Sediminitomix flava: one gene and its partners. Each later gene encodes a partner of the first gene's protein in a complex. Links are inferred from orthologs where the notes say so. Each region holds a gene or a part of one and is shown in the gene's direction. Other genes may lie near its edges.

Region 1 (10,022 bases):
TCTAAATGACATTCCAAAACTTCTAAATAATAAATGAAAAAGGTTTTTGTTACTGGTGGTACTGGATTTATCGGTTCGCACACTGTAGTTGAATTAATTGAACAAGGTTACGAGCCTGTAATCGTTGATGATCTTTCAAATTCTAACATTGAAATTTTAGATCAGATAGAACAAATTACAGGTAAAAGACCAACCTTTGAATCATTCAATCTAATTGATCCTGTAAAGACTGATGCCTTTATTGAAAAACATAAAGACATGGTTGGTATCATTCACTTTGCAGCCTCAAAAGCTGTAGGTGAGTCTGTAGCCGATCCATTAAAATATTATCAAAATAACTTTACATCATTAGTCAACATACTTCAAAGTATGAAAAAGCATGATGTGAAAAATATTGTATTCTCTTCTTCATGTACGGTTTACGGACAACCTGATCAACTTCCAGTAGATGAAAATGCACCAGTTAAAGTTGCTGAATCACCTTATGGAAACACAAAACAGGTTTGTGAAGAAATATTGAGAGATACTGCAAAAGCTCACCCAGAAATTAATGGAATTGCGTTAAGGTATTTCAACCCAATTGGAGCACACCATACTGCTCTTATTGGAGAATTGCCACTTGGAGTTCCTCAGAACCTCATCCCATTTATTACTCAAACGGCAAAAGGTATTCGTGAACAACTTCAGGTTTTTGGAGATGATTACAACACACCTGACGGAACTTGTATTCGTGACTACATTCATGTAGTTGATTTGGCTAAAGCTCACATTAAAGCTGTCGAACGAATGGAAGGAGGCGAATGTAAATCCAATTATGAGTTCTTCAATATTGGTACAGGAACTGGTAGCTCTGTTCTTCAAGTTCTTAATGCCTTTGAGAAAGTTAACGGAGTAAAAGTCAATTACAAAATTGCACCTCGTCGTAGTGGTGATGTAGAACAAGTTTGGGCAAATACAGACATTGCAAACAATGAATTAGGCTGGAAAGCTGAAAGAGATTTGGATGAAATGGTAAAAAGTGCATGGGCTTGGGAAAACTACTACAGAGATAAGCTTTCTCAAGTAATCGAAAAAGTTGAAGCATAAAGTTTCACAAAAATATAATTCTAAAAGCGGAAATCTTTTTGTAAAGGTTTTCGCTTTTCTTTTACACATCATCCTATTGATTCATGTTTTTTCATAAATTTGAGTAATTATATGACTTTTAGATAACTAATCACGAATAGATCAGTTATTCTCTCAAAAACATAAAACAGCTCAATTCTTTAACTTTTTATGGAAGAACAGAATATCGTCTCTGATTTCGGATATATATTTCTCTTTATTGCTGCAGGTATTATTTTCGTATTTGGAGGACTAATGGCTTCAATGCTCTTGCGTCCAAATAGACCTAATCCAGAAAAGCTTACGACATATGAAAGTGGTGAAGATCCCGTAGGAAATGCATGGGGACGCTTCAACATTCGTTTCTATATTGTAGCACTTATGTTTATTCTTTTTGAAATAGAAATCATATTTCTATTCCCTTGGGCCACTGTTTTTGGTCAAAAAGAGTTAATAGATGCTACGGAAGGAACTTGGGGATGGTTTGCACTTTTTGAAGCTATCATTTTTGTCGGTATTTTAGCACTCGGTCTTGCATATGCATGGCGAAAAGGCTTTATAAATTGGGTAAAACCAAAACCTCAGACTGCTGAATTCGAAAGTCCTGTACCTGAGGATTTATACAATAAAGTCAACGAGACTTATCAATAGCTTTAACTGATAGATTTTATGTCAAACAGACTTTTGCTAGGAGGCATGTTTCTACTAAACATACTCCTTTTTTTTGCTTGTACACCTTCTGAAGAGAAAATCAGTACTGACCCAAGTCTGAATCTTACTTTCTCTGAAGATACACTTACGTTTGACACTTTATATTCTGAAATAAAAAGTACGACAAAACGCCTAAAAGTTTACAATCCGTCTGAAAATGCAATCTTAATTAATAGCATTCGTTTCCAAGAAGCTACCAATGATTTTCAAATCAGCCTTTTTGGAGAAAATGCTCAAGAATTTAACAATATCACACTTTTTGGCAAAGACAGTCTGATGTTGCTTCTAGATGCTACGCTAGAAAATTCGGATCAAAATGATATGATTTTCTTAGAGAATCAGCTTCAGTTTTCCTTCAATGCAAAGCTTCAAGAACTACCTGTACAAGCATGGAAACAAGATGTACACATTATTGGAGCTAATGAAACGGAGACTTTACTTGAGAATTCTACACACTGGACAGCTGATCGACCTTACGTTCTTAGAGGAAATATCATTGGTGAAAATCTCTTGGTAGATGCTGGTGCGACCATCTTAATGGACAACTTTTCAAGTATCATTATTAATCAAAACATTCAACTTTTAGGCTCTCTAGAAGATACTATTCTTATCCAATCTATTCGTCAAGATGAATACTATGCCAATGCACCCAACCAATGGAATGGTATTTTTCTATCTGAAAATAGTCAAAATCATATCATTCAAAATACCATTATTAAAAATGGTCGCTATGGTATTTTTTACATAGGAAATGGTTCTGAAACGGCCAATCTCAGTATTGAAAATACCTTGATTGCAAATATGGAAGCCATGGCTTTATTAGGAGTTTCTTGCAATGTAAAACTGATCAATTCCATCATTTACAACTCTCAAATAGCAATGGCATTTGGTGGAGGGGGCAAATATGAACTCGTCCATAACACTTTTGCTAATTTTACCCCTTCATTTTTTCAAAATGAGCCATCCTTTAATTTCTCTAATTATGTCAAATTTGAAGATCTAGAGTTTTATGGTGATACAGAAATCACACTTACCAATAACATTCTTTGGGGAGATCTTTATGATGAGCTTTTTATAAACCAAGAAGAAGATGCTACATTCTTGCTTTCGGGAAGTAACAATATTATAAAAACAACGTCAGATGAAATAAGTGGACTTGAAAATACAAGTATTGATAATCCTGTTTTTACACAAGACACTTATTTACTAGACTTCAGATTAGACGCTGAAAGCCCTGCTATAAATAATGGCGTTCAGACAAAATACACTACTGATTTTTATGGTATAGATCGTAGTTCTGAGCCAGATATTGGGGCTATTGAATGGGTTGAAGCAGAAGCAAACTAAACACAAACTTGATCTTCTTTCAATTGGAAAAGGTAATTGTGATTTATGGGTAAAAGTTTTACTCTGCATTTAAGAAATAATACATATTAACTATGTTTTTATGATTTCTTGAACATCAGAATACTCTTAGATTTACCTTCTTAAATTTGAAAAAGATTAAGAAACTTCAAGATAGAAATACATAAATAAACAATGAAAACCTACGTTTACCCACTTAAGGGAAAGATTCAGAATTATGCATGGGGTGGAAATTCATTTATCCCACAATTGCTAGATTTTAGCGCCGAAGAAAATACACCATACGCAGAATACTGGATGGGAGCACACGATAAAGCTCCTTCAGTTCTTAGTACACAAAATGGTGAGACGAATCTAAATGATTTCATTCAGACGGATGCAAATACGATCCTTGGAGATGTAATTGCAAAACGTTTTGACAATAAACTTCCATTTTTATTCAAAGTTCTTGATGTAAAGCAAATGCTTTCTATTCAAGTACACCCAACAAAAGAGGAAGCAGTTAAAGGATTTGCTAGAGAAAATGAGGAAGGAATTCCACTTTCAGCTAGTCACAGAAACTATAAAGACGATAATCATAAACCTGAAATCATGGTTGCTCTAACCGATTTTTGGTTGCTGCACGGTTTCAGAAATGAACAAAGTCTTCGTGAGATACTTGAAATTTATGATGTCTTTAAACCTCTAATTCCTGTTTTTGAAAGCGGCAATTATAAGGCATTATATCAATATGTTATGGAAATGCCACAAGAGGAAGTAGATACAATGCTACAACCTCTTATCGATCACCTTCTCCCTCTTTACGAAGCTGGAAAATTAGAGAAACACTCTCCGAACTACTGGGCGGCTAAAGCTGCAGTGGAAATGTCTCAAGGAAATCATTTAGATAGAGGTATTTTCTCTATCTATTTCTACAATCTTGTAAAAGCGAAAAAAGGAGAAGCTGTTTTCCAAGATGCGGGAATTCCACACGCTTATTTAGAAGGTGTAAACATGGAATTGATGGCAAATTCTGACAACGTTCTTCGTGGTGGATTAACTCCAAAACACGTAGATGTTCCAGAGCTGTTGAAGCATGTTACTTTTGAAGCTGTGACACCAAATTTATTGGAAGGTGAAAATATTTCTGATTACGAACGTGTCTATAAAAGTCCTGCTCCAGATTTTGAGTTGAGTAGAATTACACTCCCTTCTGCATCTACTTATAAAAGTGTAGAAAAACACGCTGCCGAAATTATAATTGCAATAGAAGGAGATGTAACTGTGAAGACAGATACTGATGAGTTTAAGATTGAAAAAGGAGAAGCATTCTTTGCATCCGCAGATGCCGCTTATAGCATTGATGCTGATCAAGAGAGTTTACTGTTTAGAGCTACTGCTCCATTAAACTAAAACCTTCTTATTCATAGATATTTAAAGCCTTGTAAAACCTATTTTGCAAGGCTTTTTTATAGAAAAAGAAACCACTCAAAAATATTTCGAGTGGTTTACTAATCAGATTATTCTCAACCTTATTAATATTATTTTTAGACTTATAAAACAGTTGGCGATTCCTCAACAGAAATATTTACACCATCCAGTTTTAATGTATTTTGAGTCGATACTTTGATAACTCCTTTCGCACTTGTAAAAATATTCTTCGCCAACTTGCTTGTAGACACAAAACTTCCCCACACCATCATTTCACCATCTACATAAACTTCACCATGATCATTGAGGTAGTAATTATCTCCTACCATAAATTTCCCGTGCTTTGATATATCTACAACTGCTTTCTGCTTGTGATGAATATGCTGTTTTACTTTCATTTCTCCGTAGACAATGAAGTTAGAATGTCCGAATAGGTCTAGACTCTCTCCTACTTCAAACTTTCCTACAATCTCTCCTATACTATTCTTTGAAAAACTAGCCGACTTAGCTAAGGCTAAATGCCCACTTTCAATCACATGAATTTTAGATTTCCCAGAAACATCTAAACTACCTTTACCATCTAAAAGACCTGAAATTTCTAGGCTACTGTAGTGAGTCAATTCTATTTTCGATTTCACCTCTAGTTTTGCTTTTTCAGAAATTGAAAACTTATGGTTCGACTCATTATTTAATAATAGATTATTGAAGAATGCCTCCCCTTCTATATTCACTTCAGCCAAAGATTCCGTTCTGAAATCTTTCTTTACTTCTAGCACTCCTCTTCCTCTATAAAAGCTAAAATCTTTGAGTATTATACTTCCATTTATTTCTATTTTTCCTTCATTTTTAATTGTACTATTTCCCTCTAATACTACAGATTCTTTCCCTTCGCTCAAAACACGTATAGAAGCTCCCTCATCTAAGTTTAGAAGTGCATTGGTACACATTACGATCTTTTCTCGAACGGTCAGTATAACCCCTGAAGGAATATTCAGTGTGCCTTTTTGAATAATCAAAGTTTTAAAGGTTCCACTCGTATCTAGTGTTTTAGCATTCTTAATTGTTAAGACCTCTTCACTTGTATCTTTTCCAGCATCTTCAACTTTCGGGGCAATACGATTCTGTCCTACTATGCTAAAAGATATCAAACATAGTAAGCTTATCGCTATCAGACCTTTTTTCATGATAATAGGTTTTTAGTAGTTGTTTCTTGATTATTTCGAAGTCTGTTTGATACTTTAAATACTATTTATTACGCTCTCCGTTGTAAATTTTTTGGTAGTGTTCTTTTAGCTTTTCAAGCTGTTTTTCAGTGGGTTTTTCTTCATTAATCACATTCGGATAAAACGTTGCACCAGAGTGTGTATCCAAATAATACAGTAATGAAGGTACTAGCCAACAAATCCCTGCCCACATGATATATGATGATATTTCCATAAATCGCTTCTTTTAGTGTACAATGATTTTCTCATACTGTATTCCGTTATCATTCGATATTTTGAGGAAATACATACCTTGTATCAGATGATCTACAGAAATTTCCCAAGCATGAGGAGTACTTGACACCTCTCCTACTTTCAGTTGATTACCTATCTCATCATAAAGCATAAAATCATAATTGCTGGCTAAAGATGTCCGATTATCTTTTGAAATGAAGATATGGCTAGCAGCAGGATGCAAACTATTCGTTAACTTCTCTCTCATATCATTCAAAACAGTAATAGGATCTGAGTATGAGCAAGAGCCATCTTTTGCGGTTTGCTTTAATCTGTAGAAGTTCTTTCCTAGAGCAGGAAAATCATCTTGGAAAAAATAATATTGAATGGCATTCGAGCTTCCTGATGCATCCACTTTGAATAAGGATTCATAGTGTTCTCCGTCCAACGACTTCTGAATATCGAATGATTCACTATTAGTTTCTTCCTTTGTTTCCCATTCGATGATAGCAGAACCGCTTTCCATCCAGACTTTAAAAGAAATCAGATTCGTCGATAAAGTGTAGGTCACTTTATTCGGTAAAATCATAGAACCAAAACGTGAAGAACAGTCTTCTTCAGCGTATTCTATATCTGTCTTCTTACTTTTTTCAGCAAAGACAGATAAATGGCAGCAACAAAAAAATAAAAATACCCAAGAGTAAATTTTCAGCATTATGATAGTAGGTTAAGTAAATTAGGTTAAATCTCCGTTAGGAATGTAATTAGGTTTCAGTCATCAAACAGAGGTGCTATGGAATGGGTTCTAGATACTTCTGTGAGCTATCGTAAGGTATAAGCTATTGAAGAAGCTATTCTCAACTAAATAATGAACTTTTTATGCAATTCATACGAGCTAAAAAAAGGATATAAAAAAAGGTCTTGGCACCTAAGCGTACCAAGACCTTTATTTCTTAACTCTTTTACCTTATACAAAAGCAAAAAATGCTAGCCATGTAAGGAATAAGATTGGTAATAAGATTGGCAACGAATATCTAACGATATAACCGAAGAACGAAGGCATCTCAATACCAATTTGCTCTGCAATAGATTTCACCATAAAGTTAGGTCCATTACCGATATATGTCATAGCTCCGAAGAATACCGCAGATACTGAAATTGCTCTCAACTCAATAATTGCTTCAATTCCTCCGAATTGCTGTGCTCCTTCTGTAAAGGCAACTACATCTTGAAGATTACCAATATCTCCACCTTTAGCTGCAAGCGCTGCAGTAAAGAAGTTCAGATAAGTTGGTGCGTTATCCAAGATACCTGATAGTGTACCTGTACCCCAATAAAGTGTATTGTGCGTGATTAGAGCGGCTCCTTCAGGAGATGCTGCAAATGAGGCTACCAATTCTAAAGCGGGCATCATTGTACCGAAAATACCTACGAAAATGAATGCAACTTCTCTAATTGGCTCAAAGTTGAAATCATTTCCTTCAATTGCTCTTTTATCAGCCAATGTAAAAGAGAAGTAAGCAACACTAAGCATGATTAGCTCTCTGATGAAAGAGAAACCAGTCAAATACGTTCCAGCTTCTTTAGCCGCAGGGATTGTAGAAATACCCAAACTTCCGTCTGTGTGCTCAATTACTGCAGGTACCCAATTCAATTTTGCAGGGTCAATGAAAATAGCCACAATCACAAGAACCAACCACAAAAAGTTTTTCGCTCCTGTAAAGCTAATTTTATTCGTATACTCAGCATTTGAATTATCTTCAATCAGGTCACCTTCTTTTGCTCCTTGTCTTTTATCTACAAAGAAGAATAAAATAGCCAACAAGCCAATTCCAAATACCCACGGCGTGAAACTGTGCTCTAATGTCCATTCGAACGGTACTCCTTTCAAGAAACCTAAGAATAGTGGAGGGTCTCCAATTGGAGTCAAAGCTCCACCCACGTTACTTACCATGAAGATAAAGAAGATGATATGGTAAGCAGAAATACGTCCTTTGTTCAAACGAATGAATGGACGAATCAAAAGCATAGAGGCACCTGTAGTACCAATAATATTTGAAATAATAGCTCCAATAACCAATAGTACCGTATTTGCGAGTGGTGTCCCTTTACGGTCTATATTGATCATGATACCCCCTGAGGCAATATACAATGCCGACAATAGTGAGATAAATTGGAAGTACTCAAAGAAAGCGTGTAATGGCGCAGCGTGATTGTGTAGCCCGAAAAGGTAATACACAACTACAACTAGGGCCAAGCCTATAGCTACTTTAGGATAGTTATGATGCCAGAACTTTTCATAAAATAAAGGCCCTGTAGCAATCATAGTCAATAAAATCACAAATGGAATTACTGAAAATGGGGATGCTGGTGCTCCATGTCCTCCGGCCTCAACAGCACTAGCACTCATAATACTGGCAACTTCTGCAAATGCCCCTTCAGCTCCAAAAGCTGAAAATCCCAGCATCACCAGTAATGTTAGAATAAGTTTTTTCATCATTTTTCTGTTTCAACAGTCTAGTAGTATCTCTCCACAACCCACACACTCATTGCTTGTCTGTTTTTTTTACCGAGTTGTGTAATATTTTTAATCCAATTTTTTCCCCTTACCTTAAAATGGAATTTTGGTATGGCAAGTGTAAATTTTTCCATTCTTAAAGAGAATGACTAAAATCAGCTTTCTAATCAATCTTACTCATTACCGTGTTTTATTCCGTTAAAATCCATTTTAACCAAATAATATTGTCAAAATATTTGTAATTATTTAATACTTGGAACAGCCATTTTAGCACATTCATTATATTAACAAGGTTTTAGTGTGTCAAATTAATTTTTATAGGCTTAAAAGAATGTCTAATGAAAGCGATGAATTAGTAACAATTTATTTACAATAACGTCTTTTTGGTGTCAATTATTCAGCTATGGATTTTTTAATGCTTTCCAACATTATACTTCAATTTGTTTTACTAGCTCCTTTTAGTTGAATAATGTATTTTTGAATTATGAGTAAAACATCAAACTTCAGAGTCCCACTTTTCATAGCCAGAAGATATTTTTCTATTGGAAAAAGTTTTATCAAACTTCTTTCTAGTATCTCTATGTTTGGCGTTGCGATTGGTACGGCTGCACTTGTCATTGTCTTATCCGTTTTTAATGGACTAGAAGACTTGACTAGGAATATGTATATGATGCATAACCCCGACATCAAGATCAGCCCTAGCAAAGGCAAACACTTTGAATATACCGACGCGCTCAAAAATAAGCTAAATACAATTGAAGGAGTTGAAGTTCTTACCGAAACGGTAGAAGACAATGCTCTACTGATTTATAAAGACCAACAAAAGGTAATTAATATGAAGGGCGTTTCTTCAAACTTTATGAGCCTTTACGAATTTGATACTACTTTAGTATTGGGTGATTCATACCTTTTAAAAGATAGCGTTCCTTATTTATTGGCAGGCGCTGAGCTTTACAAGGAGCTTTCTTTAAGAGTAAAAGATAACTTGAATTTGTTAGAAATTTGGTTTCCGAAGCGAGAAAAGAAAGTTTCTCTAAATCCCAATACTGCCTTTAAGAAAGCTTATATACAGATTGGAGGGATTTTCCTTACAGAACCAGAATATGATGCTCAGAACGTAATTGTACCAATGGGTTTTGCAAAGAAACTCCTACAATACGATAATGAACTGACCTCACTAGAGATTCGAGTAGCAGAGAATTACAGCATATATGAAGTTCAAGAACAGCTTAAGGATGCTCTAGGCGATGACTTTGAGGTAAAAAATAGTGATGAACAACAAGCTCATATTTTGAAAGCTGTCAAAATCGAGAAGTTTTTCACCTACATCGCATTTGTATTTATACTTGGCGTCGCTTCATTCAATATATTTTACTCACTGGCGATTCTGGGTATTGAGAAAAAGAAAGACATTAGTATACTCATGACTATGGGAGCGTCTCAGACCTTCTTGAAGCGTGTCTTTTTAATAGAGGGTA
Region 2 (9,903 bases), on another replicon or contig:
TGTCAATAGAGACTCAAAAACCACAAACAACAACATGCTAGATAAACACGGAATTGCTAAACGAATAGCGAAAGAGCTTGAGGATGGCTTTTATGTCAATTTAGGTATTGGTATCCCGACTCTTGTAGCAAACTATATCCCATCTGATATTGATGTCGTATTACAATCTGAAAATGGATTGTTAGGCATCGGTCCTTTTCCCACAGAAGATGAAGTTGATGCTGATTTGATCAACGCAGGAAAGCAAACAGTAAGTATGTTGGCTGGCTCTAGCCTATTTAGTTCTGCTGAAAGCTTTGCGATGATTAGAGGGGGACATATTGATCTGACCATTTTAGGCGCAATGGAAGTTTCTGAGAATGGAGATATTGCCAATTGGAAAATCCCTGGGAAGATGGTGAAAGGTATGGGAGGAGCTATGGACTTGGTTGCTTCTGCTGACAATATTATAGTTGCTATGCAGCATTGTAGCAAATCAGGTCAATCAAAATTATTGCCTAAATGCACCCTTCCAATCACAGGAGTAAACTGTGTAAAGAAAATCGTGACAAATCTTGCGGTACTTGATGTATTACCTGAAGGAGGTTTTAAGCTCTTGGAAAGAGCACCAGGTGTGAGTGTGGAAGAAATTAAAGAAGTAACAGCAGGTAAGCTTATTGTAGAAGGAGAAATCCCTGAAATGCAACTTGATTAGATATCATAAACCAATTCAATTATACGACCAGATTTGCCAGACTTGAGTATTCGAGTCTGGCTTTCTTTTTATAATTCAAACAATAGTTATCTTTGTGAGTTCTTTCTGCTAGGAGAGTTGAATAAGACCAAGAGAATATGACTATTGCACTTTTTATCGTTCTTCCGTTTATCCTTACATTCGCACTTTTTGGAGTTTATGCAGAGCGTAAAGTTTCTGCCTTTATTCAGAATCGTGTCGGACCGATGGTAACAGGTCCTTACGGATTACTACAAACGTTGGCGGATATCGTCAAGCTTTTGACAAAAGAGGATACTAGACCTGCGGCAGCTGACAAACCCTTGTTTCAGTTAGCGCCCGTAGTTGTTTTTACTTCTATTTTCGCAGGTTTCGCGATTATCCCTTTTGCACCAAACTTTGTTGGATCAGCTGCCGCTGTTGGTGTTTTTTACATGATGGCAATCATCTCAATGGATGTGATTGGTATTTTGATGGCAGGTTGGGGTTCTAATAACAAATATGGATTGTATGGCGCAATGCGTTCTGCCGCTCAAATGATTTCATATGAAGTACCACTGAGTTTAACGATTTTATGTCCTGTGATGATTTCTCAGACCTTGGATCTACAAGAGATGAGTATGCAACAAGGTATATTCTCAGCTCAATTATTGAATGCCGATCCTAATTATTTATTCGGATTAAAGTTTTTAAATATAAATGTGACTGAAGTTGGAGGATTTTTGACATGGAACATTTTCCGTTCTCCATTCCTCTTTTTCGCTTTTGTCATTTTCTTCGTAGCATCTTTAGCGGAAGCTAATCGTACACCATTCGATTTACCTGAATCAGAATCAGAGTTGATTGCAGGTTATATCGTAGAATACTCAGGAATGCGTTTTGCCTTCTTGATGCTTTCAGAATATGGAATGATGTTGTTGGCAAGTTTGCTGGCTAGTATTCTTTTCTTAGGAAGTTGGAATACGCCTTTGCCCAATATTGGTTCTGTTCGTTTGGCAGATTGGACAAGTGGAGTTGTCGGTGAAGTAAGTGGGTATGCTTGGGGAGCATTTTGGCTAATCTCAAAAGCATTTACTTTGGTGTTTTTCCAAATGCTAGCTCGTTGGACTTATCCACGTTTGCGTATTGATCAGTTAATGGCATTATGTTGGAAATACCTGACACCAATGGCACTTGTATTAGTACTTATTAGTGCTGTTTGGAGATTGATGATGATCTAGGTGAAGACTGATCTAAATGGTATGAATAGAGCGGAAGTTGTACAGAAACAACTTCCGTTTTTTAGTTTCAAGAGTTACGCTATCTTTGCGGGCTGAATTTTTAATATGATTACGGATTAATGGATTGGGTAGAATTTTGGGAGAGCGTTTGGAGTACTGCTAAAGCTTTACAGTGGTTTGAGGTAGTAGCTTTCGCGACAGGTTTGATGAGTGTTTGGTATGAACGTAAAAATCATATTGCAGTTTATCCTTTAGGCTTAATCAGTGTGGGCATTTTTGTGTATATGGGCTATACTTCTGCTTTATATGCTGAAATGGGTATCAATGCATATTATGTGATGATGAGTGTGTATGGTTGGTACATGTGGACTCGTAGAGATTCGAATCATGCTGTATTGCCAATCACTTTCAATGACTTCAAAGAGAATTTAATAAGTATAAGTTTCGCTCTTTTGAGCTTTATAGCCTTGGGCTTTTTTCTCGATCATTTTACTGATACGAATGTCCCTTGGTGGGATGCCTCTAGTACTGCCCCTGCTTTCGTAGCGATGTGGCTTGTGGCAAAGCGTAAAGTTGAAAATTGGCATTTTTGGATTTTGGCAAACCTTCTAGCCATTCCATTATATTTTTATAAAGGCTGGTACTTGAGTAGCCTACTTTATTTCTTCTACCTATTGTTAGCTATTTGGGGATATTTCTCTTGGAAAAAGAAAGCACAAGAAGCATGTCAAAAACTTACCGTATAGCCATTACAGGTCCAGAGTCTAGTGGGAAGAGTACTTTAGCTGAACTTTTAGCAAAGCATTATCAGACGGTATGGGTTCCTGAGTTTGCTCGGACTTATATCGAAAAACTGGATAGACCATATGAAGAAAAAGACCTTCTTCTCATTGCTAAAGGTCAATTAGCAGCAGAAGAGCAGCTGATTCCAATGGCAAATCAAATCCTTTTTGTAGATACAGAAATGACAGTACTCAAAGTTTGGGGGGATGTGAAGTATGGACGATCGGATGCTTGGATTGTTGATCAACTACAAAAACAGCAGTATGATCTTATTTTTTTGATGAAACCAGATTTACCTTGGGAAGCTGATCCTCAGCGAGAACACCCGCATTTCAGAAATGAGTTATTTGAAATGTACCAAAAAGAACTAAACAAACTAAGTAGTAATGTCATTATAATAGGCGGACTGAAGGAAGAGCGAATTGAGAAGGCGATAAATAATATAGAACTACTTCTAAATTCGAAATAAATTCTTACTTTTGCATCCGTTTTTTATAAACATTTGTAATCACGTAACATTCACAACTAGGGGTGCCTCAATACAACGGGCTGAGAGTATACCCATACAACCCGATTAGGTAATGCTAATTCGGGGATAGTTGAAACGAAGACGTTTCCTAGTCTTCAGATTTTAAACAACTTCAAATGAAACAATTATTATCTGGCTTACTGGTATGGCTATTACCAGTGTGTGCTTTTGCGCAATTTAGTATTACTGGAAAAGTAACTTCAGCTAACGACAATCAAACATTAATTGCAGCCAATGTTCAATTGCTTGGAACAAAGTACAGAACAATTACGGATGCAGACGGAAACTTTGCTTTCGATAACATTCCTGCTGAAAGCTATGACCTGAAGGTTAGTATTCTTGGTTATCAGACTTTTACTCAAAAGCTAACGCTCAAGCAAAATACAACGATCGAGATTGCTTTGGAGGAAAAAGTAATCATGACAGAACAAGTTATTGTCAATGCACTTAGGGCAACAGACAAAACGGCAATGACATTTACCAATTTGGATAAAGAGGTTATTGAGAAACAAAACTTTGGACAAGATATGCCTTTCCTTTTAGCGCAAACCCCCTCAATGGTTGTTACTTCAGATGCGGGTGCAGGGGTTGGTTATACAGGGATGCGTATCAGAGGTAGCGATGCTACACGAATCAATGTGACGGTAAACGGAATCCCTTTGAATGATTCGGAATCTCATAATGTGTTTTGGGTGAATATGCCCGATTTTGCTTCTTCGGTAGATCAACTTCAAGTACAAAGAGGTGTCGGGACATCAACCAACGGAGCCGCAGCATTTGGAGCATCAGTAAATATTCAGACTGAAAATGTAAACCCTGATGCTTATGCTGAAATCAATAATGCTTACGGTACATTCAATACGATGAAGAACACCGTGAAATTAGGTACTGGGCTGATCGATGATAAATTTGCTTTTGACGTCAGACTATCAAATATTACTTCAGATGGTTATGTAGATAGGGCTTTTTCTGATCTTAAGTCACTTTGGGTGTCTGGAGGATACTACGGAGAGTCTACCATGATTAAGTTGAATGCTTGGACAGGAAAAGAAAAAACATACCAATCTTGGTGGGGAGTACCAGAATACCTATTGGAAGAAGACCGAACTTATAACTATTATACTTACGAAAATCAAACAGATAATTATCAACAAGACCATTATCAGTTGATTTTGGCGCAAGATTTATCTGATAACTGGACATTGAATGGTGCTTTGCATTACACAAAAGGTCGTGGGTATTATGAAGAGTATAAAGAAGGTGAAGACCCTGCTCATTACCAATTGGTGTCGGAATCTGGTGCAGAAACAGATTTGATTCGTCAGAGATGGTTAGATAATGATTTTTATGGTTTTACGCTAAGTCTTAATTATGCTTCTGATCGATTGAGTTTAAATATTGGCGGAGCAGCTAATGAGTATGTGGGCGATCACTTTGGAGAAGTGATTTGGGCTGAAACAGCGAGTCCTGCAAAATGGGGAGACCGCTATTACTTCAATGAAGGAAAAAAGCAAGAAGCAAATACCTATGTAAAGGCTTCTTATCAGTTGTCTGACAAACTCAATTTATACGGAGATCTTCAATATCGCTACATTCATTACCGTACAGAAGGAAATGATAATGACCTTGTAGATATCAATACGGGAGGAACTTATAATTTCGTAAACCCTAAGTTTGGAATCAACTACCAAATGACACCAAATTCATCTTTATATGCTTCGTATAGTATTGGGAATAGAGAGCCTGTACGTTCTGACTTTGTAGATGCGCTAGATGGTGTAACACCAAAACATGAAACTCTTCGCGACTTTGAGTTAGGATACCGTTTCAGAAATAGTAATACACAATTGAATGTGAATTATTATTTGATGGATTATACTAACCAACTTGTAGTGACAGGTGAATTGAATGATGTAGGTTCAAATATCAGAACAAACGTAGATGATAGTTACCGAATGGGTATTGAACTTGATGGTAGCTATGCTTTCAATTCAAAGTTAAGTATTGCAGCCAATTTGGCTTTGAGCATCAATAAAATTGCTGAGTTTACAGAGGTTGTTTATGATTACACAGAGGGTACTGATGAGTTTGTAAGATATAATACCTATGAAGATACAGATATTGCATTTAGTCCAAGTGTAGTAGGTGGTGCGCAATTGAATTACCGTCCATTTAAAAACTTTGAGGTGAGTTTTATCTCTAAATATGTAGGCGACCAATATTTGGATAATACATCGAATGAAAACCGTAAGTTAGATGCTTACTTTGTGAATGATCTGAGGTTTTCATACAGTATCAAACCTCGATTCATGAAGTCTATTGATCTAGCTTGTCAGATTAATAATATCTTTAATCATACTTACGAGGCGAATGGTTATACCTTTAGTTATTATTGGGATAATGAGTTGATCACTGAGAATTATTATTACCCACAGGCAGGAACAAATGTGATGTTCTCTGTATCTATGAAATTATAATTTTCAATAGTGTTTATATAAAAAAACACCTCAAGCATTTTGTTTGCTTGAGGTGTTTTTCTTTAGATGATATCTTGGTTTTTCAATCTATCAGCAATGTCTCTTGCACTACCAAAGTTATTCCAGTCTATACGAATAAGCGGAGTGTTATACGTTCTACAGATTTGAGGTAAAGCTGCTTCATGATAATTATGAAGGTCCAAGATATACTCAAATGGAGTACCAGCCTCAGCATTTCTACCTCTTCTAAGCAAGCGTTCATAACTCACTTTAGGGTCTGCTTGCAAATATACAATAGCATCTACTTGAGGGTAATCCTTCAAAGCGTCAATGATGTCGTAGTAGTAGCTCAAATACTTTCCATCAGGGCGTTCCATACCCAACATATTCACTTGAGAGAAAATGAGGTCTGAAAATAGCGAACGCTCAATCAGATAATTTCCTTCAGGAATATTGTTAAGTAACTTAGCTCTGGTTTCTGTAATGTATTTTTGAAAGGTAAGACGTTTCTCAGTATCATGAGGATTGTCTGTAAAATCTTTCAGAAGCTTGGTAAACATTGGGTCATCAACATCTTCTTTAATTGGAGTAAAACCAATTTCATCTGCTAGTTTCGGTAGAAGTGTGCTTTTTCCTACCCCTATATTCGCTTCAACAGCTATTAATTTCATTCTTTTTTCTTCTTTCTCTAAATATTCCCCTCTACACAAAGGTATGTGTTGATCTGTTTATGAAGTAACAGAAGTGCATTACCTAATGAAAAAGTCATTACGATCTCTTATCAAAATGAAGATCAAAGAAAGTACAAGTACGCTTTTTCGAGCGCAAGATATTGGTTTTCGAGGACTTTATAAAATGCAATAAAAAATCTCCAAAATCACATCGATGAATTTGGAGATTTTTAAATAGGAAATATTTCTATGCTTTTTTCACTAAAATGTTCTCTTCAACCCACTGAAGCATATAATTCATCACTTCTTCTTGGTTCGTTTCATTGTGAAGTTCATGCCTTGCTTCATCCCATTCTTTGAATAGAAGATTTTCATTTGCTTTATCTGCTAACTGCTGAGATGATTTGTGAGATGTTACGGTATCATGATTTCCATGCATAAGAAGCATGGGAAGGGAGAAATTAGCTCCTTTTTCTATTATAGATTTTCCTGTAGCAGATACTCCTGTGAATAATTGAGTACCCATTACGCCATGTACATAAGGGTCAGCTTTGTAGGCTTGAGCTACCGTTAAATCACGAGACAAACCTTCTTCGTCTAATTTACTTTGCACAGTGAAGTTAGGGAAAATACTACCTATAAATTTTGCGATAGAAACAACAAAAGAAGGGGGCGGGCTAGCAAGGCTTAGCCAAGGACTCGTGATAATAGCCCCTTCAAATTCGTTTGATTTTGCCAATAAATAATTCAATGCAAGGTTACCACCCATACTGTGTCCGTACAAAATATAAGATGAGTCTGGGAATTCATTTTTTACCTGCTGAATAAAAAATGAAATATCATCCATTAATTGATCGTATGAACTGACTATCCCTCTTTTACCTTCAGTACGTCCATGCCCTCTAAGGTCAAAACCTACAAGTGCAATTTGATGGTCTACAAAAAACTTGGCCACGTGTTCGTAACGATGGATGTGTTCTCCAAAACCATGTACCAAGCAAAGAACAGCTTTGGGTTTCTGTTCGGGGCTCCATTGGTAAGCATAAAAGGCCTGTCCATCTGGAGTATTGTATGAGATTTCTTTTTGCTGCATGAATTTTTTCTTTAAAAAAATACGATTTCAGATTAGACTTAACATCCAAGCTTAGATTCTGAGGAATAATGTGTTACTTAAGTTGGTAAACACACAGTCTAGTATTCAAAAGGTCGGGAATCTTAAGAAGATAGAAAAGAATTCTGTATTTATTACAAAAAATCTTAGGATAAAGAAATCAGATAGGCGATCAAATTCATTAAGTTTATTAGATTTGCACGGTATTGACATAGATAAAATTAAGATAGTACAAGATGGCATCATCACTGAAAAACTTAAGCGAGTACGTAAAAAATAAAGATATTGATATTTCGAACAAGCGTTTTGCGATTGTAGTGTCTGATTATTACACTGACATCACAGAATCATTGTTCAATGGTGTAGTTGAAACTTTACTAAAAGAAGGTGCAAAAGAAGAAAATATCTTCAAAGAGTATGCTCCTGGTACTTATGAGTTGACTTTGGCTTCTCAGTATATGGCACAACTTGACGAGGTAGATGCAGTAATCTGCTTAGGTTGTGTGATTCAAGGAGAAACAAAACACTTTGACTTTATCTGTCATGCTGTAGCACAAGGCTTAACCAATGTTTCTTTGAAATATGATAAACCTGTGATTTTTGGAGTTCTTACACCAAACACAATGCAACAAGCATTGGATCGTGCAGGAGGAAAGCATGGTAACAAAGGTGTTGAAGCAGCAATGGCAGCCGTAAAAATGCTAGGCTTTAATCAATAAAAGTTGAAAGCCCCCAAGAGTTGGGGGTTATTTTTTGGGTGAAGATTAACAAAAGAGGGTTGTCTTTCTAGTTTTAATTATGTGGACAAAATTTACAAGAGTCGTTCTCCGAAATCGCTTATTTATTATCATTTCTCTCTTGCTGTTTACCGTTTTTATGGGATGGCAAGGGCGAAAGGCTGAAATGTCCTATGAATTCTTACGTATCATTCCCGATACAGATCCCGAAATGGTTTATTACAACCAATTTTTGGAAACATTTGGAGAGGATGCCAATGCATTGATTTTAGGTTTCGAAGACGATAAGATCTTTGAGTTTGAGAATTACAAAGCTTTTGAAGGCTTTACTAAAAAGGTTGAAGGGATTAGTGGTGTTAACAGTGTTATTAGTGTAGCCAACCTTCCACAATTAGTAGTAAACAGAGACGAAAAGAAATTTGAACTGAAGCCTGTCTTTGACAAGTCGCCTCAGTCGCAAGCTGAATTGGATAGTTTGAGAGGACTGTTCAGCCAGCAAAAGTTTTATGAGAATAAAGTATTTAATGCCGAAACGGGGGCTTCATTAGTCGTTATAGCTTTTGAGAGTGACTACCTGAACTCTGAAAAACGATTCCCGATGATGGATGAGATTTTTCAGGAATGTGATCGTTTTGAAGAAGAAACAGGATTACACATTCGCAGGTCGGGATTGCCTTTTATCCGCTATATCACATCTACGAAGGTGAAGAAAGAGATGAGCCTTTTCTTGGGTATCTCAATCGGTGTTACTGTACTAGTAATGTTCCTATTCTTCCGATCATTTACACCTGTGATCGTGGCACTAATGATGATCGGTATTCTGATCGTTTGGGTGACAGGAACATTAGGGCTCATAGGCTATAAAATTACGATTCTGACAGGATTGCTACCACCAATATTGGTGGTCATAGGTATACCAAACAGTATTTATCTGATCAATAAATTCCATCAAGAATACAGTCACCATCAGAATAAGATCAAGGCGATTACAAGAATGATTAAGAAAATCGGTTTTGTAACGCTAATTACCAATACAACAACGGCTATTGGTTTTATGGTATTGATCTTCACAGGTATTCAAGGAATGATGGAGTTCGGTATTGTAGCAGGGATTAACATCTTCGCTACTTTCGTGATCAGTGTGACTTACATTCCTGCAGTGCTTTCATATTTGCCAGACCCAACGACAAAGCAGCTAAAGCACTTAGAATTTACACCTACTGGTAAGTTAATCAATGGTATTGACCAAGTAGTAACAACCAAAAGGACTTGGGTATACGCTACCACTTTTGTGATTGTAATCGCAAGTATTGTAGGACTGATGAAAGTGAAATCTAATTCTTACATGGTAGATGACCTTCCAGAAGGTTTTAGTGTAAGACAAGATTTGGCATTTTTTGAAGATAATTTTAGTGGTGTAATGCCATTAGAAATTATAGTAGATACAGGCAGTAAGAAAGGGTATAGAAGAAAAGGTACTTTTGAAAAAATAGAGGAGATAAGTGATTTTGTATCTTCTATTGACGAGGTTTCACCTGCTATTTCTATGGCTACTTTCTTAAAAGCAGCCAATCAAGCTTATAACGGAGGAGATACGATAGATTATCGATTGCCTTCAAAAATGGAGTTAGCAACAATCAATAAATACTTCAAGAATTCTGGT
Region 3 (9,895 bases), on another replicon or contig:
CTTTACCTTGCCAGTCTCGTACATTAAGACTAGGGTTGTCGTATTGAGCTGTATTTCTCCCGACCATTATACTGTCTTCTTCTGCACGCCATTTGTGCACCATTTTTCTAGAAAAAGAATTACTGATCCACTTAGAATCAAAGTTTTTTCTAGCCACATAGCCATCAGCTGTTTGTGCCCATTTTAGAATAATATAAGGTCGCTTTTCTTGCATGAATGTAAAAAAGCGGCGATTAATTTCTAGACCTTTATCTTCAAGAACACCTACTTCTGTCTCTATCCCTGCGTCTTCTAACTTTTTCATTCCCCTTCCAGCTACTAAAGGATTGGGGTCAAGGTTACAGACAATAACTTTTTTAGGAAGGTGTTTAACTAATAAATCTGCACAGGGAGGTGTTTTACCGTAGTGGCTACAAGGTTCTAAGGTGACGTAAACATCAGATCCTTTGATGTCTTCTTTGTTGATTACACTGTTTACCGCATTTACTTCTGCATGAGGACCACCGTATACTTTGTGGTAACCTTCTCCTATGATTTTTCCATCTTTAACAATAACACATCCAACTATTGGGTTAGGACTTACTTTGCCAAAACCTAGAAGCGCTAGTTCTAACGCCCTGTTCATAAAAGATTCTTTTGTTTGCATACAGTTTTAAAATGTAAATAGTGAAATGTAAAGCAAGTAACAAAAAAACGAAGACATGGTCTTAATAGAGTTTCAATAACTCTATAAAATTATATTTTAAACTTACCGTATATACCTATTAAGTGATTCTTTTTTTCATCTAAAAACTGCCCTAAAAAGATTTTCTTTTCAAAGCACTCTTTTATAGATTAGACTACTTCAACATAATTTTATTGATGCTAAGAATAATTGTTATATCTATTTGTCTAATCTTGTCTTCTTGCTCAAACTCAAATCAGATGTCAGAAAATTATTTAGAAAAGCAATTAGGAGAAATCTATGAATACATCCCTTTAATGGATACTATTAATACGGAAGTTTCTGAGGTTAATGTAGCGTGGCATCTAGATCACACATTGAAAGTTGTCAATAAGATTTATAGAGCATTAGAGCTTTCTCATCCAGAAAACTATAAGTCTAATTTCAATTTGATGCGTAGTTTTGTTTTTATGACAGGGAAAATCCCAAGAGGGAAGGCAAAATCTCCTCAAGCTGTTTTGCCTCCGAGTGAGATAAATAAGGAAGATTTGTTCACGCAGTTTGATTCAGCGAAAGTCTTTGTAGAAAAAATAGATGAATTACCTCCCAATTCTTATTTTGAGCATCCTGTTTTTAATCTTCTGAATAGAGATCAAGCCAAACGATTTATAGAAATTCATACAAATCATCATTTGGCTATTGTCCGTGATATTCTTGAAAAAGAAAAGATACAGTAACTAATGACCGATTCTAACTAACTTACAGGTATTAGATTTTACAGTGATTGTACCTGACCAAATAGAGCCTTTTTTGCTTTTAGCTTCGAGTTGATAATATCCAATTTCTTTGTCTACTACTAAAGCGTTGATATTTCTGCATTCAGGCTTTTGATCAAAAGAAATATCAAGCTTCCCTATTTGAGTATTGTTTAGAAAAACCTCTATTTCTCCCTCATCTTTAATATCTGTCCAAAAAGTAATGCTTCCTGTGTGAATGAAATGCTCTGAGTGTTCTACAGAAGTTTTTCTTTGTAGCTCTTTACCAATTGAAATTGATACGATTTCCTTAATCGGACCATGTTCTTTCCCTTTTTTACCCAAAGGTAGCCTGATGGGGCCTGTAGGTTCTGCTATCACAAATTCTTCATCTCCAATTTTAATAAACTCATCATTTTCAATGACGGGAAGTTTTATGGCAACGCCAAGATGATTTGGCATGTAGAGAAGTACAGTATTTATTTCATCAAAAAAAGATAATATAGAAGTGAAAAGAACTACTTTCGAGTCACAATCTCCGTATCCATTAACCAATAAGTGAGGAGGAGTTAGTAATCCTCCAATATGCAAATTTTGATTATAACTAGGAGGGACTCCGAAAGGAATATCTTGGCAGAATTTTAAGACAAAATCTACTATTTCTCTTTTTGTGGCATTTGTTCCTAAAGTCTTAGCTGTAAAGGCTGCAATAGGCTTGGCAAAGTCTCTGTACGCTTTTACTAACTTATTAATATTTGGACGAACCTTATTTTTTGCAGAATATTCCCAAGCGGTTAAGCCTTTTATTTCATTATCTGTTGACTGAAATCCCGCGGTAACATACTGAGGTCTGAATAACTGTTTAGGAAGTCCAAAATCATTGATTGCTTTCTGAACCGAATTAATATTTAATTGAGTATTAAATGTCTGAATTTGTTCATTGTGATCAGCAAACTTGTAGGCAATTCGGTATTTGTTCCCTTTTTGCGTCATATTATAGGAAACATGAGGGTTTTTAGAATATGTATTGGCTTTATTCCCGAGGAAAACAGCGGTTTCAATTTTAGGGATTTCCAATGAACTCTTACATGCTTGTACTAAACCACTCATTAGAATACAATAAGATAGTATGACAAAGACATGTAGACTCTGATGATTGGGCTTTTTCAAGTTAACCCAATTAAATAGTTTAAAAAAATAGTACGACAAAATCGCAATCATAATTCCTGTGGACAGGTATGAAAAAGTATTTGTAAAGAAATCAGAAGTCAAGAGTATGAGTATAAGTTATGAGATAAGATAGTGCCTAAAGTGACTTATTTTATAAAGTTCCAATTAGGATTAATTTAAGTGTTAATAAATCTAAAGTACTTAAAAAGTAGTAACTTTCAAAAAATGATTTGAGGTATAAAAAGCCGCTATCAGACGAAAAGCTTTAGAATTCGTAAACAAATCACTCTAAATTCAATTAGTATCTATTGCCAAGAATGTAATAAAAAAATCATTTTATATCTTTGTAGAATAATATTTATAGCATGAGCAAAACTATTCAATACCAATACGACCAAAATCATCTAACGAATTCTGCTCCTACATTTTACAAAGAGAGTGACTTAAAGGATGGTGAAATGCTGCTTAATATTGGGCCGCATCACCCGTCTACGCATGGGGTTCTTCGTTTGGAAGTACTTTCTGATGGAGAGTATATCAAAGAAGTTGTTCCTCATTTGGGATACTTACACCGCTGTTTTGAAAAACATGCAGAGTCTGTGGGATTTCCTAAAGTCATTCCTTTCGTAGACCGTATGGACTATGCTGCTGCAATGAATTCAGAGCACGCATATGCAATGGGAGTTGAAAAGATGTTGGGTATTGATGATAAGATACCTCCTAGAGTGGAGTATATCAGAGTATTGGTAGCCGAATTGAATCGTATAGCCTCTCATTTTCTAGCTATAGGTACCTTTGGTATCGATATTGGAGCTACAACGCCATTTTTATGGGTGATGAGAGACCGTGAGCATATTCTAAGGTTATTGGAATGGATTACGGGCGCTCGAATGCTATATAATTATATCTGGATTGGTGGTTTATATTATGACCTTCCTGTTGGTTTTGAAGAAAAGTGCGGTGAATTTGTGCAATATCTGAAACCAAAATTGGATGAGTTCAAGGAACTGCTGATGGAGAATAAGATCTTTATTGAGAGAACGGCTAATATTGGCGTAATTTCAAGAGATCTTGCCATAAATTATGGTCTTTCTGGTCCAATGTTAAGAGGTTCTGGTTTGAAATATGATCTTAGAAAAGTAGATGCATATTCAGTTTATCCAGAATTGGAATTCAATATTCCAGTAGGAGAAGGTAAGATGGGACAAGTTGGAGACTGTTGGGATAGAACAGATGTAAGACTTCAAGAATGTTACGAGTCTCTACATATTATTTCTCAATGTTTAGACGTTCTAACTAAGAAGCATAAACGAGATAAAGATTTTGATCCTCAAGCTTTAGTTCCTAAAAAGATTAGACCAGTAAAAATGGATTACTACGCTAGGGCTGAAAACCCTAAAGGTGAATTGGGCTTTTATTTCAGAAGTTCTGGAAAGTCTGATCAGCCTTTGAGAGTAAAAGCTAGAGCTTGTAGTTATGTGAATTTATCTATTTTACCAGAAATAGCTAAAGGGGTTCCACTAGCTGACTTAATTGCAATTATGGGATCTTTTGATGTCGTGATGGGAGAGGTTGATCGTTAAAGATCAGCTTGTGTTGAGAAGAATAAAACCAAAGAGAAGTTGGCTAAAGTTAATATCGTTATACATAGTTATCCCCCAGATTTTGGGGCTGCACCTTTTTTTTTCCAAGATATTGCATGGGCACTCAAAAAGGATGGACATGATGTCGAAATCATGACTGCACACCCTTTTTACCCTACAAATCGTATCCAGAAAGAATACAGAGGAAAATGGATTGTAGAAGAAGAGGTGAATGGTATTAAAGTAAGACGACATTGGTTTTCTACAGGTCAAAATGCAAGTAAAATTGCCCGACTCTTCGGAATGATTTCCTTGGGCTTAAGTTTTTTAGGATCATTTCCGCATTTGCTAAAGCGTAAACCTGAGGTTTTTCTTATTCAGACACCTCCTTTACTTCAACCTTTTACAGCTTTAATCTTTGCTAAACTCTTAGGGGCAAAGGTTTATTTGAATGTTTCTGATCTTTGGCCTTCAGCAATTGCCGATTTAGGCTTGTTGTCCAAGAAGAGTTTGACATATTCTCTTCTGAGTAAGTTTGAGCGATTTTTTTACAGAAGCAGCGATAAACTATTTGCTCAGTCTGAAGAAATTCGAGACCATATATTAGCCGCAACTTCACTTCCTAGTACCTTATGCCGTACTGGTGTAGATACCTCAAAGTTTGAAAAGAAATTATCTTATTCTAGAAGTAATGGTGAACCATTAAAGTTAGTCTATACTGGGGTTTTGGGAGTAGCCCACGGCTTATTTAATCTATGTCAAAGAACGGATTTCAAAAGTTTCAATTGTGAATTACATATTTATGGCGATGGCTTTGAAGCTAAGGCTATAAAGAATTACATAGATGCAAACCCTGATTCGGGGATATTTTTACACCCGACTGTTTCATTTTCAGAAATTCCTCAACTACTTCAATCTTTTGATGCAGCTCTCATTTGTCAAAGAGCGCATGTGTATGGAACTGTTCCTGCTAAAATGTATGAGAGTTTAGCTGTTGGTTTACCTATCTTGTTTAATGGAGCAGGGGAAGGTGCTGAAATGATAAAAAAATATGAATGTGGATTGGTTTCCTGTCCTGAAAGTATCGAAGAGTTTCAAAAAAATCTTTGTACATTACAAGACAAACCAATAGATGAGTTGATGAAAATGGGAGATAATGGGCGAAAGCTTGCGGTTTCCCAACTTGAACGAGAAGTACATATTCATGAGATTGCTAAATCTTTGAAGACGGTATTTCATGTTGAGGTCAACTCGAAACCAATACATAAACATTCAACATATGCTAACTATTACAACTCAAAATAATAACACTTTTGAAGTTGATTCACAAAATGGACAAACCCTTATTAATTCTGAAATTTTAGATTGGGACGTTCAGAAAATTAAAGAAAACTCTTACCATATTCTCTATAAAAATAAAGGCTATCATGTCGATGTAGTCAAGACAGACTGGAATGAGAACTCTGTAACTCTTCTTGTAAATAATAGAGAATATACCTTGAATATCACAACAGAGATGGATCAGCTTCTGAAAAAAATGGGCTTAAATTCAACTCAATCTAAGAGGGTGAAAAATCTAAAAGCTCCAATGCCTGGCTTAATATTAGAAATAGCCGTAGAAGAAGGGCAAGAAGTTAAGAAAGGAGAGAAGCTATTGATTCTTGAGGCGATGAAGATGGAGAATGTGATCAAAGCTTCTTCTGATGTCACAGTCACAAAAATACTATTATCCGAAGGTGATAATGTTGAAAAGAATCAAGTTTTAATAGATTTTGAATAAGCAATAAAAAATCCTGTATCGAGCTAATCGGTACAGGATTTTTTCATTCGTTATATTTAAATGATTAATACTTTCGCCAGAAGCTAGGAGTAAATATAATCAAGACTGTAAATAGCTCTAATCGACCTAAGAGCATCAAGAATGATAATATCCATTTAGATGCAGCAGGAAGGTGTGCAAAGTTATCTACAGGTCCTACAGAACCAATACCTGGCCCAATATTTCCTAAGCTTGTAGCTACAGCTCCTAAACTCGTATTAAAGTCTAAACCTAATCCTGATAAAATAAGTACGCCAATGCCAAATACAAAGATATAAGCTACGATAAAGGCTAATACATTGTAAATGATATTTTCAGTTACTGCATTATTATTAAATCTTACAGGAATGATCGCTGAAGGGTGAAGTTGTCTTTTTAACTCCAAAGTTGTGTTTTTGAATAGTAAAATATGTCTTACCAATTTTACTCCACCAGCAGTAGAACCAGCCATCGCACCAATAAACATGAGGATAAATACCCACATTATGGCTAAAGAAGGCCATTCCATATAGTTTGCAGAAACATATCCTGTTGTTGTAATAATAGATACAATTTGGAATAAAGAGTCTCTGAAAATCTTTTCGTTAGAGTTAAATGATGTCGAGTAAACAACTCCTGCTACAATCACGGTTGAGAAAATAACAAGAGCTAAGTATGCTTTAAACTCTTCATTCTCCCATATTTCACGAAACTTTCTCTTGAAAAGAAAATAGTTGAGTGTGAAGTTCATACCGGCCAAGAACATAAACACAATCATTACATATTGAATGTAAGGACTCATATCTGCAGCACTTGTGTTCTTAGTCGAGAATCCGCCAGTCGCCATAGTAGTTAATGCATGGTTTAAAGCATCGTAAAGGTCCATTCCTCCAAACATGAGAAGAACCATTTCTACCATGGTTAAACCTAAATATACCCACCAAAGTCTTTTGGCTGTTTCTTTGATTCTAGGCTGTAATTTGTCAGGAGAGATACCAGGTGCTTCAGCTACAAAAAGCTGCATACCTCCAATTCCCAAAATTGGTAAGATAGCAACTGTAAGTACAATGATTCCCATACCCCCGATCCACTGTGTCAAACTTCTCCAGAATAGGATTCCTTTGTCTACAGCTTCTATGTCTGTAAGAATGGATGCTCCAGTTGTTGAGTAGCCTGAAATTGTTTCAAAGAAAGCATCTGTGAGTGATGGAATTTCACCACTGATGACATATGGAAGGCATCCGAAGAAAGACATTAAAACCCAACCAAGGGTTACAATCATGAATCCATCTTTCTTTTTAAGTTCTTCTTTCTTGCTGCTTTTGTCTTGCTTTCTTAGTTCATGCCCTTTGCCTAAGTAAAATGCAAGGCTACCGCAAGAAACGGCGATTAATCCTGATATAAGCAGTGCATCCCAGTGCTCTGTTTTATAGTACCAAGAAATAAGTAATGAAATCAGCATGAAAATACCATTCAAAATGAGTAGTACTCCCATCAGACTTGCAATTACTTTATAGTTTAATAAAGGTGTCTTTCGATTAAATTCTCTATTTCCCATTTCCGTTACTGACGTAAAAAGTGTCAGTTATGTGAATCTATCAATGTTAATTAAAAAAAGCTTCAATTTTTGGAATACATCCAGGACGACCAAGAACAACAACACGGTCGTAAGGTCTGAACTCAAAGTCTCCAAGCGGAATATGAGATTGATTACCTCTGATCACTCCTCCAATGATGGCTGTTTTAGGGAAATCTAGTTCCTTCAGTTTACCTTCAGTAATTCTTGAATTTTCATGTACTACAAACTCAAGTACCTCGGCGTCTACACCATGAATACTTGTAAGTGAAAGTACTTGACCTTTACGAATGTATCTGAAGATAAAGTTGGCCGCAATAAGCTTTTTATTAATTAGTGTATCCACACCAATGTTTTGAGAAAGGTGGATGTAATCCATGTTCTCAACAAGGGCAATGGTTTTCTGTACGCCGTGAGTTTTGGCTACTAAACTTGTAATGATATTTGTTTCAGAATCACCAGTTACAGCAATGAAAGCATCCATTTCTTCAATACCTTCTTGCTCCAATAGTTCTACATCTCTACCATCCCCATTGATAACAAGCGTATTTTGAAGCTTGTCGGCTAATTCAAAACAACGGTCTTTATCTTTTTCAATAAGGGTGATGTTGTATTTGTAACTTAATGAGCGAGCAGCATAATAACCTACTTGTGAACCACCTAAAATCATGATTCGACGTATCTTTTTTCGCTGTTTTTTACCCGTAAGTTTTAAAACTCTATCAACTCCTTCTGGTTTAGCGATATAGTAAACGTGATCTTTCATTTTAAAACGAGTACTTCCTCTCGGAATAATCGTTTTATTGTCTCGAAGGATCGCAACTGTTAGGAAGTTTAAGTCTGGATTCAGAACAGACGTTTCGTTCAGCGTACGATTGTGAAGTGGATCTTCTTCATCAATTGTAATACCGATTAGTGATAAAAGACCTCTTTCAAATTCGAAGGTGTCTGTGATTGCAGCTTCTTTTAAGAGTCGCTTAATTTCTTTTGTAGCCAAAAGTTGTGGCGAAATTAATTCATCAACCCCCATTTTTCGAAGGTCCAGAATATCTCTTTTCTGAAGAAACTCACTATTTCTAATACGCGCGATTGTTTTCTTAGCTCCTAATCTTTTTCCGATTGTAGCTGTAAGAATGTTGTTTGCCTCATCTGTGGTGACAGCAATCAGCATATCGCATTTATGTACCCCTGCTTGATCTAATACTTTAAATGACGTAGACTCTCCTTTTGTGATGGCTACATCCAAATGTGAATTTGCGTAGTTTAGTCGACTCTCATCTACATCGATCAGCGTAATATCATGTTCTTCATTTGCTAATAATTTAGCAAGATGAAACCCTACATCTCCAGCGCCAGCTATAATGACTTTCACTTTCTTGGTTCTTTTAGTTGCTTAAGGAAAAGGAAAAACAGAGAATTTCAGCCCCTTTTCGCTCTTAAAAAAAACAAAATTACAGTATAATAATCTCAGTTGAGATTAGAATCACCTAGCGAAGGTAAGGAATTCCTTATTTCTAGGATGCATATAAAAGTGATTTATTTTAGAATAAATTGCACATCATCTGATTTTTAGCAATAAAAACTGGGTTTCAGTTCATTTTATTATCTCTTAATAAATCTTAACTAAAGAAGAGTCGAATAAACATTTTTGATGGATATTACGTTTCAAGCGTTCATTCTAGGCATTATTCAGTGTTCATTAAGAATGTCAAAAATGTAATTCAACTATAGGAAAGGGCGCATTGTTTTTTCTTTAAATAGAATACACCTAATTTTGCAGTATGCGATTTAACAGATTTAAACTAGACGACAGAATCATCCGAGCGTTGGAAGATGCAGGTATGAGAAAGCCTACTCAAATTCAAGATAAAGCTATTCCAGCAATCTTGAAGGGCGAAGACTTGCTCGGGATTGCACAAACGGGTACTGGAAAAACAGCAGCTTTTGCAATACCAGTTCTTCAGTTGATGACAAAACCAGCTTTTCAAAAAGCGAAAGGCGTGAAGGCCATTGTAATGGCTCCCACGAGAGAATTGTCAGAACAATCAACTGAAGTATTTAAAAGTCTAGGGAAATATCTTAAAGTAAGAACTACGGCAGTTTACGGAGGTGTTTCTAATCAAAAACAAATTGAAAGTCTGAAAAAGACTGATATTCTTGTAACAACCCCTGGTCGTTTGTTTGATTTACAAAGTCAAGGCTTTGTGAAACTTGATGATTGTAAAATCTTAGTAGTTGATGAAGCTGACCGAATGCTTGAAGCTGGTTTTATCAAAGATATTCAACGTCTTATTCGCTTCTTACCTAAAAAGAGACAAACGCTGTTTTTCTCAGCAACGATTGAAAAGC

The links.
Region 2: the proteins of BC781_RS24430 (region 1) and BC781_RS03895 are in contact, whole or in part, in a cryo-EM structure (PDB 6KHJ), measured with the Thermosynechococcus vestitus proteins. The link is inferred for Sediminitomix flava from one-to-one orthologs. Residues at the interface, in WP_126986108.1 of Thermosynechococcus vestitus: Gly6, Tyr7, Glu8, Tyr9, Phe10, Gly12, Phe13, Leu14, Ile16, Cys17, Ser18, Pro21, Ala24, Leu25, Ala27, Ser28, Leu31, Arg32, Pro33, Ser35, Arg40, Leu41, Thr42, Thr43, Tyr44, Glu45, Ile51, Gly53, Ala54, Trp55; in WP_126985484.1 of Thermosynechococcus vestitus: Gln8, Lys26, Trp29, Leu30, Pro33, Met34, Met37, Leu38, Leu83, Ile84, Phe85, Lys86, Glu87, Asp88, Val89, Leu90, Pro91, Ala92, Thr100, Ala104, Val107, Ile108, Phe111, Leu112, Tyr114, Ile115, Ile125, Ser126, Leu128, Phe133.
Region 3: the proteins of BC781_RS24430 (region 1) and BC781_RS07960 are in contact, whole or in part, in a cryo-EM structure (PDB 6ZJN), measured with the Thermus thermophilus proteins. The link is inferred for Sediminitomix flava from one-to-one orthologs. Residues at the interface, in WP_096411116.1 of Thermus thermophilus: Glu45, Ser46, Asn48, Pro50, Ala51, Gly52, Glu53; in WP_223903221.1 of Thermus thermophilus: Met26, Thr27, Asn29, Gly31, Pro32, His34.

What each region holds. Positions count from the first base shown.
Region 1 is NZ_QGDO01000011.1:86,187-96,208, forward strand. What follows is about bases 16-3,015. They hold BC781_RS24430 (NADH-quinone oxidoreductase subunit A), read left to right. Parts: upstream 16-1,275; coding sequence 1,276-1,755; downstream 1,756-3,015. Other genes in these bases: galE (UDP-glucose 4-epimerase GalE), read left to right, coding at 34-1,086; BC781_RS24435 (right-handed parallel beta-helix repeat-containing protein), read left to right, coding at 1,774-3,015. Also shown: glucose-1-phosphate thymidylyltransferase RfbA, read left to right, coding at 1-5; more of BC781_RS24435, read left to right, coding at 3,016-3,162; manA (mannose-6-phosphate isomerase, class I), read left to right, coding at 3,355-4,572; BC781_RS24445 (hypothetical protein), read right to left, coding at 4,713-5,774; BC781_RS25440 (hypothetical protein), read right to left, coding at 5,836-6,027; BC781_RS24450 (T9SS type A sorting domain-containing protein), read right to left, coding at 6,040-6,741; BC781_RS24455 (sodium:proton antiporter), read right to left, coding at 6,994-8,436; BC781_RS24460 (FtsX-like permease family protein), read left to right, coding at 9,029-10,022. UniProt on the Escherichia coli protein: NDH-1 shuttles electrons from NADH, via FMN and iron-sulfur (Fe-S) centers, to quinones in the respiratory chain. The immediate electron acceptor for the enzyme in this species is believed to be ubiquinone.
Region 2 is NZ_QGDO01000001.1:1,015,374-1,025,276, reverse strand. The notes cover bases 1-2,881. They hold BC781_RS03895 (complex I subunit 1/NuoH family protein), read left to right. Parts: upstream 1-831; coding sequence 832-1,932; downstream 1,933-2,881. Other genes in these bases: BC781_RS03885 (AAA family ATPase), read left to right, coding at 2,657-2,881; pnuC (nicotinamide riboside transporter PnuC), read left to right, coding at 2,052-2,678; BC781_RS03900 (3-oxoacid CoA-transferase subunit B), read left to right, coding at 35-694. Outside these bases: more of BC781_RS03885, read left to right, coding at 2,882-3,184; BC781_RS03880 (TonB-dependent receptor), read left to right, coding at 3,361-5,721; BC781_RS03875 (deoxynucleoside kinase), read right to left, coding at 5,784-6,392; BC781_RS03870 (alpha/beta hydrolase), read right to left, coding at 6,640-7,485; ribH (6,7-dimethyl-8-ribityllumazine synthase), read left to right, coding at 7,740-8,222; BC781_RS03860 (efflux RND transporter permease subunit), read left to right, coding at 8,302-9,903. UniProt on the Escherichia coli protein: NDH-1 shuttles electrons from NADH, via FMN and iron-sulfur (Fe-S) centers, to quinones in the respiratory chain. The immediate electron acceptor for the enzyme in this species is believed to be ubiquinone.
Region 3 is NZ_QGDO01000002.1:141,225-151,119, reverse strand. What follows is about bases 2,191-5,063. They hold BC781_RS07960 (NADH-quinone oxidoreductase subunit D), read left to right. Parts: upstream 2,191-2,954; coding sequence 2,955-4,172; downstream 4,173-5,063. Other genes in these bases: BC781_RS07955 (glycosyltransferase family 4 protein), read left to right, coding at 4,212-5,063; BC781_RS07965 (hypothetical protein), read right to left, coding at 2,191-2,529. Also shown: bifunctional diaminohydroxyphosphoribosylaminopyrimidine deaminase/5-amino-6-(5-phosphoribosylamino)uracil reductase RibD, read right to left, coding at 1-646; BC781_RS07970 (hypothetical protein), read left to right, coding at 925-1,401; more of BC781_RS07965, read right to left, coding at 1,402-2,190; more of BC781_RS07955, read left to right, coding at 5,064-5,477; BC781_RS07950 (acetyl-CoA carboxylase biotin carboxyl carrier protein subunit), read left to right, coding at 5,452-5,952; BC781_RS07945 (TrkH family potassium uptake protein), read right to left, coding at 6,017-7,528; Trk system potassium transporter TrkA, read right to left, coding at 7,575-8,918; BC781_RS07935 (DEAD/DEAH box helicase), read left to right, coding at 9,328-9,895.